DNA from 2 places in the Microbacterium sp. CFBP9034 genome. Region 1 is predicted to be linked to the other one. Evidence: predicted binding sites of a transcription regulator. Region 1 holds the regulator's gene; the other holds the start of a gene.
The links. The regulator HspR, encoded in region 1, represses chaperone genes until heat shock. The targets are predictions, from matches to a motif close to AAGTTGAGTCNNNNNGACTCAACTT.

Region 2: SOM19_RS05025 (Hsp20/alpha crystallin family protein) is a predicted target of HspR. The motif match lies at 3,798-3,822, and genes of this name have one in related genera.

What each region holds. Positions count from the first base shown of each region.
Region 1 is NZ_JAXCWC010000001.1:402,720-408,564, reverse strand. It holds gene SOM19_RS01805 (DUF5979 domain-containing protein) at 1-376, shown strand, start outside; gene SOM19_RS01800 (ribokinase) at 425-1,336, opposite strand; gene SOM19_RS01795 (heat shock protein transcriptional repressor HspR) at 1,393-1,875, opposite strand; gene SOM19_RS01790 (DnaJ C-terminal domain-containing protein) at 2,060-3,064, opposite strand; gene SOM19_RS01785 (nucleotide exchange factor GrpE) at 3,079-3,681, opposite strand; gene dnaK (molecular chaperone DnaK) at 3,681-5,564, opposite strand; gene SOM19_RS01775 (MFS transporter) at 5,834-5,845, shown strand, end outside.
Region 2 is NZ_JAXCWC010000001.1:1,128,350-1,134,194, forward strand. It holds gene SOM19_RS04995 (6-pyruvoyl trahydropterin synthase family protein) at 1-276, shown strand, start outside; gene SOM19_RS05000 (glycosyltransferase family 4 protein) at 273-1,313, shown strand; gene SOM19_RS05005 (RibD family protein) at 1,310-2,038, shown strand; gene SOM19_RS05010 (ThuA domain-containing protein) at 2,060-2,719, opposite strand; gene SOM19_RS05015 (SHOCT domain-containing protein) at 2,885-3,274, shown strand; gene SOM19_RS05020 (hypothetical protein) at 3,440-3,715, shown strand; gene SOM19_RS05025 (Hsp20/alpha crystallin family protein) at 3,850-4,278, shown strand; gene SOM19_RS05030 (zinc-dependent alcohol dehydrogenase) at 4,454-5,599, shown strand; gene SOM19_RS05035 (hypothetical protein) at 5,629-5,845, shown strand, end outside.

The DNA of each region.
Region 1 (5,845 bases):
CGACGACGGGGCCGAAGGCTGGGCGGAGTTCCGGGCGGGCGAGGTCCTGGTCTCGGCCGACTTCCCGGTCGGTTCGATCGTCGAGGTGAGCGAGCCGACCCTCCCGGTCGTGCCCGGAGTCGTCTGGGGCACGCCCGTCTGGACCTCCGGCGGCGTCCCGCTGACACTCGACGAACCGGGACGCTACCTCGTGCCGACGAACGTGACCGCCGACACCACGATCTCGCTCGAGCTGAACAACATCGCCAACAGCAGCGGCGGCGGCGACCTGCCGGCGACCGGTGGCGGTGCGATCGCGCCGGTCGTGCCGATCGGTGCGATCGCGCTGATCATGCTCGGCGCGGCGCTGCTCGTGCGACGGCGGGAAGGCGCCTGACGTCGGGACGTCACGGCCCCTCCGGCCCGCCCGGCAGCGAGACGGGACTCAGTTCGGCGACGGAGTGGCCGCGGAAGCGAGTCGCTCGTCGATTTCGCCGGCGAACGGCATGGACTCGGCGGCACCGCGACGGGTGACCGAGATCGCGGCCGCGGCGGACGCGGCCTGCAGCGCGGATTCGAGCGGTATGCCGTCCGCGAGGCGTGCGACGAGCACTCCGGTGAAGGTGTCGCCGGCCGCGGTCGTGTCGACGGGTGCGACGTCGTGCGCATCCACCCGCGCGACGAGCTCACCGTGGCGAGCCACGATCGCGCCGCGGGCGCCGAGGGTGACGACCACCGTCGTCGCGATCAGGCTCAGCGCACGGGCGGCGGCCTCGGCATCCATCTCGCCCGACAGCTGCGCCGCCTCGCCCTCGTTCGGGATCAGGATGTCGGCCAGTTCGACGAGCGCATCGATGCCGTCGGAGACCGGCGCGGGAGTGAGGACCGTCGTGACCGCGTGCGATCGGGCGAACGCCATCGCCTCGACGAGCAGGGAGGCCGGTCGCTCCAGCTGGACGACCAGGTGCGAAGCGCCCGCGATCGCGTCGCGGTCGCCCGCGTCGAGCAGCGAGCGATCGTTGGCCCCCGGCACGACGACGATGGAGTTCTCGCCGTCGTCGGTCACCGTGATCTGCGCGATACCCGTCGAGTGGTCGGTGATCGGGAGGCGCGAGACATCCACGCCCTCGGCCTGGAGAAACGACCGTAGTGCGACGCCGAAGTCGTCCGCTCCCACGGCGCCGATGAAGGCGACGGATGCCCCGGCACGCGCCGCGGCGACCGCCTGGTTGAGCCCCTTGCCGCCGGGGCCTGTGGCGAACGCGGTGCCGAACATGGTCTCGCCGGCCCGCGCGCGGCGCGGCTGCCTCACCACCAGATCCATGTTGGCGCTCCCCAGCACGACGATGCGTCCCATGTCTGGTCTCCCGTTCGATCCGATGCGCTCAGCGGCGCACCGCGAGGATGATCCGACTACGCGGGCTCGGATTCGGGCGCCTCGGCATCCGTCGGCGGGGCACTCCGGTCGATCTGCGGTCGGGGCCGCCACACGACGAGCTCGGTGGCCCGTCGGACCCGCGTGCCGTGGCGGAGGGTGACGACGGAACCTGTGGCGCCGGCGGCGAAGACGCGGGCTCCCGGACGGCGCTCGAGCTCGGTGCGCACGCGCTCCTCGAGGTCGCGCACGCGGCCGTGCAGCTCGCGCACCCGCTCCTCGAGCTCGAGGATGCGGACGATCGCCGGAAGGCCGATCCCCTCCGCCGACATGCGGGCCACTTCTCGCAGCTGCGCCACGTGGCGGATCGAGTACCGCCGGGATCCGCCCGGGGTGCGGTCCGGCACCACGAGCCCCAGGCGGTCGTACTGCCGCAGGGTCTGCGGGTGCATCCCCGACAATTGGGCGGCGACGGCGATCGCGAAGATCGGCGCATCGTCGTCTATCTCGTCCGCGCTCATTGCCTCACCTCGCAGCTCGGTCGTTGAGCGAGCGCGGGGCCCACGCGGCCGGAGGCTCCGCGAATCGCGCCAGCGATTCGTGGAGGGGACGTGGGGACCCGACGAAACGCCGGGAACCGGCGTCACTCGTCGGCTCGACGCGTTTCGTCTCGCTCGTTCCTCGCTCGCTCAACGACCGATCCTCTCAGCCGCGGGCCTTCGACATCAGGTCGGCCCGCGGATTCTCCTTGGGCTCGAGCTCGTGGTACCGCTCGAGCGCTTCGCGGGCGGCGTCGTCGAGGTGCGACGGCACCGCGACCTGCACCTCGGCGAGGAGGTCGCCCGTGCCCTTCTGGGTCTGCACGCCGCGTCCCTTGACACGCAGCACGCGACCGGAGGGCGTTCCCGGAGCGACGCGCAGCTTGACGGGGTCGCCGCCCAGCGTCGGGACCTCGATGGTCGCGCCCAGCGCCGCCTCGGTGAAGGTGACCGGGATGGTCACGCGCAGGTTGAGGCCGTCGCGGGCGAACACGGGATGCGGCCGCACCGCGACCTGCACCACGACGTCGCCGGGCTCACCGCCGTCGGGCGACGGGCGCCCACGACCCCGGAGGCGGATCTTCTGCCCGTCCGAGACGCCCGCGGGGATCTTCACCTTGAACGGACGGCCGTCCTCGCCCTGCAGCGTGATCGTCTCGCCCTTGGTGGCGGTGACGAAGTCGATCGTGGTGCGGGCGGTGACGTCCGCGCCGCGCGTGGGTCCGCCGTATCCGCGGTAGCCGCCCGTGGACTGGCCGAACCGGCCGGTGCCGAAGCCCGCGCCGCCCTGCTGCTGGTTGAACATCGCGAAGATGTCGTCGAAGTCCTCGCTCTGATACCGGCCGCCGCTCCCGCCGCGGCCCTGGTTGAACATGCTGAAGACGTCTTCGAAGCCCCCGTTGCCGCCCTGGCCGCCCGCCGTGAAGCGGGCGCCAGAACCCATCGCCCGGATCTGGTCGTACTCCTTGCGCTGCTCCGGGTCGGAGAGCACCGAGTAGGCCTCGCTGATCTCCTTGAACTTCGCCTCCGCAGCGGCATCGCCCTGGTTGGAGTCGGGGTGATAGGTGCGCGCGAGCTTGCGATAGGTCTTCTTCAAGTCGGCGTCGGCGACGTCCTTGGAGACGCCGAGGATCTTGTAGAAGTCCTTGTCGAACCAGTCCTGACTGGCCATCGATGCCCTCCGGCCTACTCGACCGGGACCGCGACGACGACCTTCGCCGGGCGGAGCTCGACCGAGCCGAGGCGGTAGCCGATCTCGACGACCTCGAGGATCGTCGGGGCCTCCACGCCGGGTGTCGGAGCCTGGAAGATGGCCTCGTGCTGCTGCGGGTCGAAGAGCTCGCCGGCCTCGCCGTAGGTCGACAGACCCATGCGCTCGGCGACGCCGCGCAGCTTCTCGGCGATCGCCGCGAACGGGGTGCCCTCCTCGAGGTCGCCGTGCTTCTCGGCACGGTCCACGTCGTCGAGCACCGGCAGCAGCCCGCGGGCGACCGCGCCCTGGGCGCGCTCGACCTCGATCTCGCGCTGCTCCTCGGTGCGGCGACGGTAGTTCGCGTACTCGGCCTGCAGACGCTTGAGGTCGTTCAGCAGAGCGGATTCGAGGTCGGCGATCACCGCGTCCTCGGCCGCGGCATCCGCGTTCTGCTGGGCGCCCAGGATGTCGTCGACGGTCAGCTCCTCGGCTTCGGCGTCAGCCGTGGCGGGGTCCACCTGCGGGTCGGACCCGGAAGCCTGCGCTTCCGGGCCCTCACCGGCGGGGACCTCGTTCTCGAAGTCCTTGTCAGTCATCAGGCCTTCTTCTCGTCCTCGTCGTCGATGACCTCGGCGTCGACGACATCCTCATCGGAGCCGGTCGACCCGTCGGCCTGGCCGGCGCCCTCGGCGGCCGGCTCACCCGATGCGTCGGGAGCCGACTGCTGGGCCTGACTGGACGCGTAGATGGCCTCGCCCAGCTTGCCCTGGCTCTGGTTCAGCTTGTCGAACGCGGTCTTCACCGCGTCGTCGTCCTCGCCGGCGAGCGCCGTCTTGAGGGCGTCGACATCGGCCTGCACGTCGGTCTTGACGTCGGCGGGCAGCTTGTCGTCGTTCTCCTTGATGAGCTTCTCGATCGAGTACGAGAGCGTCTCGGCCTGGTTGCGGGTCTCGGCGGACTCGCGGCGCTTCTTGTCGTCCGCGGCGTTCTCCTCGGCCTCGCGCACCATCCGCTCGATGTCCTCCTTGGGCAGCGACGAGCCGCCCGTGATGGTCATCGACTGCTCCTTGCCGGTGCCCTTGTCCTTCGCGGAGACGTGCACGATGCCGTTCGCGTCCAGGTCGAAGGTGACCTCGACCTGCGGGATGCCGCGGGGCGCCGGGGCGATGCCGGTCAGCTCGAAGGTGCCGAGCGGCTTGTTGTCGCGGGTGAACTCGCGCTCGCCCTGGAAGACCTGGATCGCGACCGACGGCTGGTTGTCGTCGGCGGTCGTGAAGGTCTCGCTGCGCTTGGTCGGGATGGCGGTGTTGCGCTCGATGAGCTTCGTCATGATGCCGCCCTTGGTCTCGATGCCGAGGCTGAGGGGGGTGACGTCGATCAGCAGCACGTCCTTGCGCTCGCCCTTGAGGACGCCCGCCTGGAGCGCGGCGCCCACGGCGACGACCTCATCGGGGTTGACGCCCTTGTTCGCCTCCTTGCCGGCCTCCTGCTTGACGAGCTCGCTCACGGCGGGCATGCGGGTCGATCCGCCGACGAGCACGACGTGGTCGATGTCGGCGACCTTGATGCCGGCCTCGCGGATGACGTCCTCGAAGGGCTTCTTGGTGCGGTCGAGCAGGTCCTTGGTGAGGTCCTCGAACTTGGCGCGCGTGATGGTTTCGCTCAGCGACACGGGGCCCGAGTCGGTCAGCGAGAGGTACGGCAGGTTCACGCTGGTGCTGGTCGAGGAGGAGAGCTCCTTCTTGGCCTGCTCCGCCGCCTCCTTGAGGCGCTGCAGCGCGATCTTGTCGCCGGAGACGTCGACGCCGGTGGTGTCCTTGAACTGCTTGATGAAGTAGTCGACGAGGCGCTGGTCCCAGTCGTCGCCGCCGAGGCGGTTGTCGCCGGCGGTCGAGCGCACCTGGATGGTCGAGAAGTCGTCGTCCTTGCCCACCTCGAGCAGCGAGACGTCGAACGTGCCGCCACCGAGGTCGAAGACGAGGATGAGCTCGTCCTCCTTGCCCTTGTCGAGGCCGTAGGCGAGCGCCGCGGCGGTGGGCTCGTTGATGATGCGGAGCACGTTGAGGCCCGCGATCTCACCGGCCTCCTTGGTGGCCTGACGCTCGGCGTCGTTGAAGTACGCGGGGACGGTGATGACGGCATCCGTCACCGTGTCGCCGAGGTACTGCTCGGCATCGCGCTTGAGCTTCTGGAGGATGCGCGCGGAGATCTCCTGCGGCGTCCACTTCTTGCCGTCGACCTCGAAGCTCCAGCCGGTGCCCATGTGGCGCTTGACCGACGAGACGGTGCGGTCGACGTTGGTGACGGCCTGGCGCTTGGCGGTCTCTCCGACGAGCACCTCGCCGTCCTTGGTGAAGGCGACGACCGAAGGGGTCGTGCGGAAGCCTTCTGCGTTGGCGATGACCTTGGGCTCGCCGCCCTCGAGGACGCTGACGACCGAGTTGGTCGTACCGAGGTCGATTCCGACAGCACGTGCCATGTGTATCTCTCCTTCGTGTGGGCGGGATGCCCCGGCCCGGGGTTGATGGGAAGTCTGCTCGCGGCATCCGCTCATGAAGGAGGTTGAGCCGCGATGACTCAACGCTACTCGCGCTTCCGGAAGGTGTCAAATGAACTTGATACGACTCGACTCAAGTTCGATCCGCAAGAACCCGTGCCGCGGCAGAGTAGCCTGGCCTCGCGTCGCGATGAGGCGGCGCGCTCGCCGGCGCCATCCGCCGTTCATCGAAGGGTCCTAGCGTGACGGACATGAGTTCGCCC
Region 2 (5,845 bases), 730 kb from region 1:
ACGCTCGATGACGACGGCATGGTCGTCGACATCGGCCGCGCGTCCGACGCGCTGCGCGGCATCCTGTCGTCGCTCTCGTATCGCAACCTCGATGACGAACCGGAGTTCCACGGGATCAACACCACGACCGAGCGGCTGTGCAGCACCATCGCGGAGCGACTCGTCACGGCCGCGCGCGGCGACTCCCTCGGCCCGGGCGGCGCCGCCATCTCGGCGATCGTCGTCACGCTGCACGAGTCGCACATCGCCTGGGCGTCGTACGAGGTGACGCTGTGACCACGGATGCCGCGACGACCGTCTACTTCCTCGTACCGGAGGGCGTCGACGATCCGGAGCGCGTCAGCGGCGGCAACGTGTTCGACCGGCGGCTGAGCAACGGTCTCTCACGGGCGGGATGGGAGGTGCGGCAAGTCGAGGTCGGGGTCGGGTCCGACGCGGAGGCCCGTGCGGCGCTGGCGGACGTGCCGACCGGAGGGCTGGTCCTCATCGATGGGCTGGTTGCCGGCCGGGCCGCCGACGCCGTCGAAGCCGGCGCCCGGCGACTCCGCATCGTCGTCCTCGCGCACATGGTCTCGGCATCCTTCGACGACCCGGATCCCCGGGCGATCGACGACGAGGAGCGGGTGCTGCGCGCCGCCCGACGCGTGATCGTCACGAGCGAGTGGACCCGATCCGAGCTGGTGGACCGGCGGATCGTGTCACCCGACCGTGTGTCCGTGGCGAGCCCGGGGGTCGACGAGGTCGCATCCGTGCGAGCGGGGACGCCGGCCGGGGGCGGGATGCTGTGCGTCGGGGTGGTCGCGCCGCACAAGGGCCAGGACCTCCTCGTCGAGGCGCTCGCGGGACTCGTCGCAAGGCCGTGGCACTGCACGATCACCGGGTCGCTGACCGCCGATCCGGTCTTCGCCGACCAGGTCGCGGCGCGCGCCGCCGACGCGGGGATCGCCGACCGAATCACGATGACCGGTGTCCTGACGGGCGACGAACTCGACGCCGAGTACCGCAACGCCGACCTCCTGGTGGCGCCTTCGCGCGTCGAGAGCTACGGCATGGCCATCGCCGACGCGCTGAGCCGCGGCATCCCCGTCGTGGCGACCGCTGTCGGCGGCATCCCCGCGACGGTGGCACCCGTGCAGGCCGCTCTGCTGGTGCCCCCGGAGCGCGCCGCCCTGCGCGCGGCGCTGGACTCCTGGCTCACCGACCCCGCGCTCCGCGCCCGACTGACTGCCGATGCGCGGCGGGCCGGTGCGGCTCTCCCGACCTGGAACGACACGATCGGCCGTGTCAGCGATGCCCTGGCGGGTGTGCCGTGAACCGCCCGTACGTCACCCTCAGCTGCGCCATGTCGATCGACGGGTATCTCGACAGCGAGTCGCCGCGGCGGCTCGCGATGTCCAACGCCGCCGACTTCGACCGGGTCGACCAGCTGCGCGCCGACAGCGATGCCGTCATGGTGGGCGCATCCACCCTTCGCCGCGACGACCCGCGTCTGCTCGTGCGGAGCGAGGATCGACGGGGCGAGCGGCTGGCCGCAGGGCGCAGCTCGTCGCCGTCGAAAGTCACGGTGACGGCCAGCGGCGACCTGCCCGCGGCATCCGCGTTCTTCCAGACCGGCGATGTCGACAAGCTCGTCTACTGTCCTCGCGAGAGCGAAGGTCGCATTCGCGGCCGACTGGACGGGCTCGCGACCGTCGTCGGTCTCGGCGAGCGGGTGAGCATGGCGGCCGTGCTCGATGATCTCGCCGGTCGGAATGTGGGCCGGCTGATGGTCGAGGGCGGGGGGCACGTGCTCACGCAGTTCCTCGTGCACGACCTCGTCGACGAGCTGCAGCTCGTCGTCGCACCGTTCTTCGTCGGAGAGGCCCGGGCGCCGCGGTTCGTCGAGCCGGGCCGCTTCCCCTGGACCGCCACGCGGCGAGCCACTCTGTTCGAGGCGCAGCCGATCGGAGACGTCGTGCTCCTGCGCTACGCGCTGTCGGAGCGGTTCGATCCCGAGGGGCCGCCCACGTCGCCCATACCGCTCCGCGCGGAATCCTGACGGCGGCGCCCGCCCACGCCGTCAGTTCGGGGAGTCCACTGCCCAGCGCGCCAGCTGCCGGATGAGCAGTCGATGGCCCGCCGACTCGTATGACCGCTCGTCGTGGCCGAGAACGTCGACGGCGACTCGGGAAGCCCCGACGGTGCGCACCCACGCCGTGGGCTCGGCCACGGCGGTGCCGGCGTGCTCCGCAACCACGGTGCTGCGGCCGATCCGTTGCAGCCTGCAGTAGCGTTCGTCGCTGACGGTGAAGTCCTCGATCCTCGTGCCGTCCGGGAGGTGGATGCCGGTGACCTGCGTCGGCCCGTGCTCGGGGTGGAACGACAGGCCCGGCACCCACATCGCGCCGATCGCGGGCGCCCACTCCGGGTAGTCCCGAAGCGACGACACCGCGCAGTGGAGCGCGAGGACTCCGATGCCCCGCTCCAGCGCGTGCGCGAAGCCGTCGATAGACGCGGCCGGCGGAGGATCCTCCTGGTCGTGCGCGCGCCACGGATCGCCCGCATTCACCACGAGCAGGTCGACGCCCGCGAGCGAGCCCATCGCGAGGTCGACATCATGCTCGATCGCCACGTCGAAGGCCGATTCCTCGAGGACGTCGGCGACCAGCGCGCTCGTGCGGGCGAAAGGATGCCACGGATCGGCGTAGCGATCCGACCCGCTTGCGATCAGTGCCCGCATCGGCATCCTCCCGGTCAGCGACCTCCGCGAGTCCCGGTGGTCGACCTCTCAGTTCGAGCGTACCCAGCGAGGACGTTCCCCCGACAGGGGCATCAGCGCTACGCTTGCGGCCTCATCGGCGATGCGACGACGCCGTCTCGCACGCACCGATGGAAAGGAAACTGAATGTTCAACGACAACGGGTCGTTCCTCCTCGCCCTCTTCGAGTTCTTCCTGTTCTTCGCCTGGTTCATGTGCCTCTTCTGGATCTTCGGCGACATCTTCCGCAGCAGCGATCTGGGAGGCGGCGCCAAGACTCTGTGGGTGCTGTTCGTCATCATCGTGCCGTGGCTCGGCATCCTGGTGTACCTCATCGTGCGCGGCGGCGGCATGCAGAAGCGCCAGATCGAGCAGGCCCATGCGATGCAGGCGGCGCAGGCGGAATACATTCAGTCCGTCGCCCGGCCTTCGGGCAGTTCGGCGGCGGAGCAGATCGCATCGGCCAAGGCGCTGCTGGACTCCGGCGCGGTCACGCAGGCCGAGTTCGATGCCCTGAAGGCCAAAGCGCTCGCCTGACGACGCGGGGAGAAGACGGGGTGCCACCGGGCGATCAGGCCCGGCGGCACCCTGTCTTGCGTCAGAAAACGCTAGGTAATCTAGCGAAATTTTGAGATCGCGTCACAATGGAGATGCGGGTCCCAGTCCTGCCACCGGGGTAGAGGGCTGGGGGATCGGGGTGACATGAAGGTTCACACGCTGCATGTCGACGGACAGCAGTTCGTCCTGGAGCCCGGCCAGGATGTCGACGGCCTGCGTGACGAGATCCTCGACGCGGCCCGCTCGGGAGCGGGCTTCGTGCGCTTCCACGCGGTCGGCCGGGCGATCATCACGGTCCTGATCACGTCGCACGTGGGGGTGCGGCTGGAGGTCATGGAGCGCGATCCGCAGGAGATCGAGCTCTGGCAGGATCACCCCCCGAGCATCGACCAGTTCGCGAGCTTCGAGGACCTGATCTGAGCTGTGCTTCTGCCGCCGGATCCTCAGGATTTTTTGAGTTTCCGAGGCTGGCACTCGCATGGGGAGAGTGCTAATTTGTGCGTAGTTGAGCCGCTGAGACTCAACTCCACAAACCAGGAAGGAGATCGATCATCATGGCAATGACTTTTGACCCTTTCGCGGAGTTCGACCGCCTCACGTCGGGACTGCTGGGAACGCGCCCGGGACCCCGGGTGATGCCCGTCGACCTGTACCGGGAGGCGGACCGCTACGTGCTGAACGCGGATCTGCCCGGTGTTGACCCGGGGTCGGTGGACATCGACGTGGACGGTCAGCTCCTCACGATCCGCGCGCAGCGCACCGCCGGCTCGGTCCAGGGCGCGAAGTGGCTCGCCCAGGAGCGGCCGGCAGGAAGCTACCTGCGGCAGTTCAGCATCGGCGAAGGCGTCGACACTGCGGGCATCTCGGCGAACTACGACAACGGCGTGCTGAGCGTGATCCTGCCGGTGAGCGAGCGCGCGAAGCCGCGGAAGATCGAGGTGCAGAGCATGCCGGTGGAGTCCCAGAAGACTCTCACCAGCTGATCGGCGAACGCGAGCGGGTGGTCGACGGCCGTCGACCACCCGCTTCGCCGTGTCGAGCGGCCCGTCTGGGCAGACGTCCTCTGCGGTGTCGGCGATGCATGACCGTGGCGATCGCGCAAGCCCCCTGATCTTCGCGCCGGTCGGGGTGATGCTGGCGCCTCCAAGGAGGTGCCACATGAAGGCAATGGTCTACCGAGGTCCGTACAAGATCCGCGTCGAGGAGAAGCCCGATCCCAAGATCGAGCATCCGAACGACGCGATCGTCCGGGTGGAGCTGGCGGCGATCTGCGGCTCGGACCTGCATCTGTACCACGGGATGATGCCCGACACGAGGATCGGCCACACGTTCGGCCACGAGTTCATCGGCACCATCCAAGAGGTGGGCTCCTCCGTGGAGAACGTCAAGGTCGGCGACCGGGTGATGGTCCCCTTCAACATCTTCTGCGGCTCGTGCTTCTTCTGCTCGCGCGGGCTGTTCTCCAACTGCCACAACGTCAACGCCAACGCCACGGCGGTGGGCGGCATCTACGGGTACTCGCACTCCGCGGGCGGCTACGACGGCGGACAGGCGGAGCTCGTGCGCGTGCCGTTCGCCGATGTCGGACCGTCCGTCATCCCCGACGGGATCTCCGACGAGAATGCGCTGCTGCTCACCGACGCATTCTCCACCGGCTACTTCGGCGCCCAGCTGGCCGACATCTCCACGGGCGACACCGTGGTGGTCTTCGGTGCCGGGCCGGTCGGGCTGGCGGCGGCACGATCGTGCTGGCTCATGGGCGCCGGCCGCGTGATCGTCGTGGACTACCTGGACTATCGGCTCGAGAAGGCCCGGACCTTCGCCTTCGCCGAGACGGTCGACTTCGGCCAGGTCGACGACATCGTCCGGCAGCTGAAGCTCATGACCGACGGTCTGGGAGCGGATGCCGTCATCGATGCCGTGGGCGCAGAAGCCGACGGCCATGTGATCCAGCACATCACCTCGGCCAAGCTCAAGCTGCAGGGCGGCTCTCCGGTCGCGCTGAACTGGGCGATCGACGCCGTCCGCAAAGGCGGAGTGGTGTCCGTCATGGGGGCGTACGGCCCCTTGTTCAGTGCCGTCAAGTGGGGTGATGCCGTCAACAAGGGCGTCACCATCCGCACGAATCAGGCCCCGGTGAAGCGTCAGTGGCCGCGTCTGTGGCAGCACATCCGGGACGGCTTCATCACGCCGAGCGACCTCATCACCCACCGCATCCCTCTCGACGAGATCGCCGAGGGATACCACATGTTCTCGTCGAAGCTCGATGACTGCATCAAGACGGTCGTGACCCCGGCGGCCTGACGGGCGCCGAACGATCAGAGGAGGAATCCATGCCCTACACGTCTGACAAGCCCGGCCCCGTGCCGGACGCCGACGCGCTGCGCGCCCGCATCCCGGGCTGGGGCGCCGACGCCGACCCGGCTGATCGACCGGCCTTTCCCCGGGAACAGCCCGGCATCGTCACCGGAGCCCATTGGGATGTCCCCGAGCAGCAGGTCGAGGCGGGCTCGCGCGAGCGGTCGGTGGAGCACCTCCGCCTGACCCCGG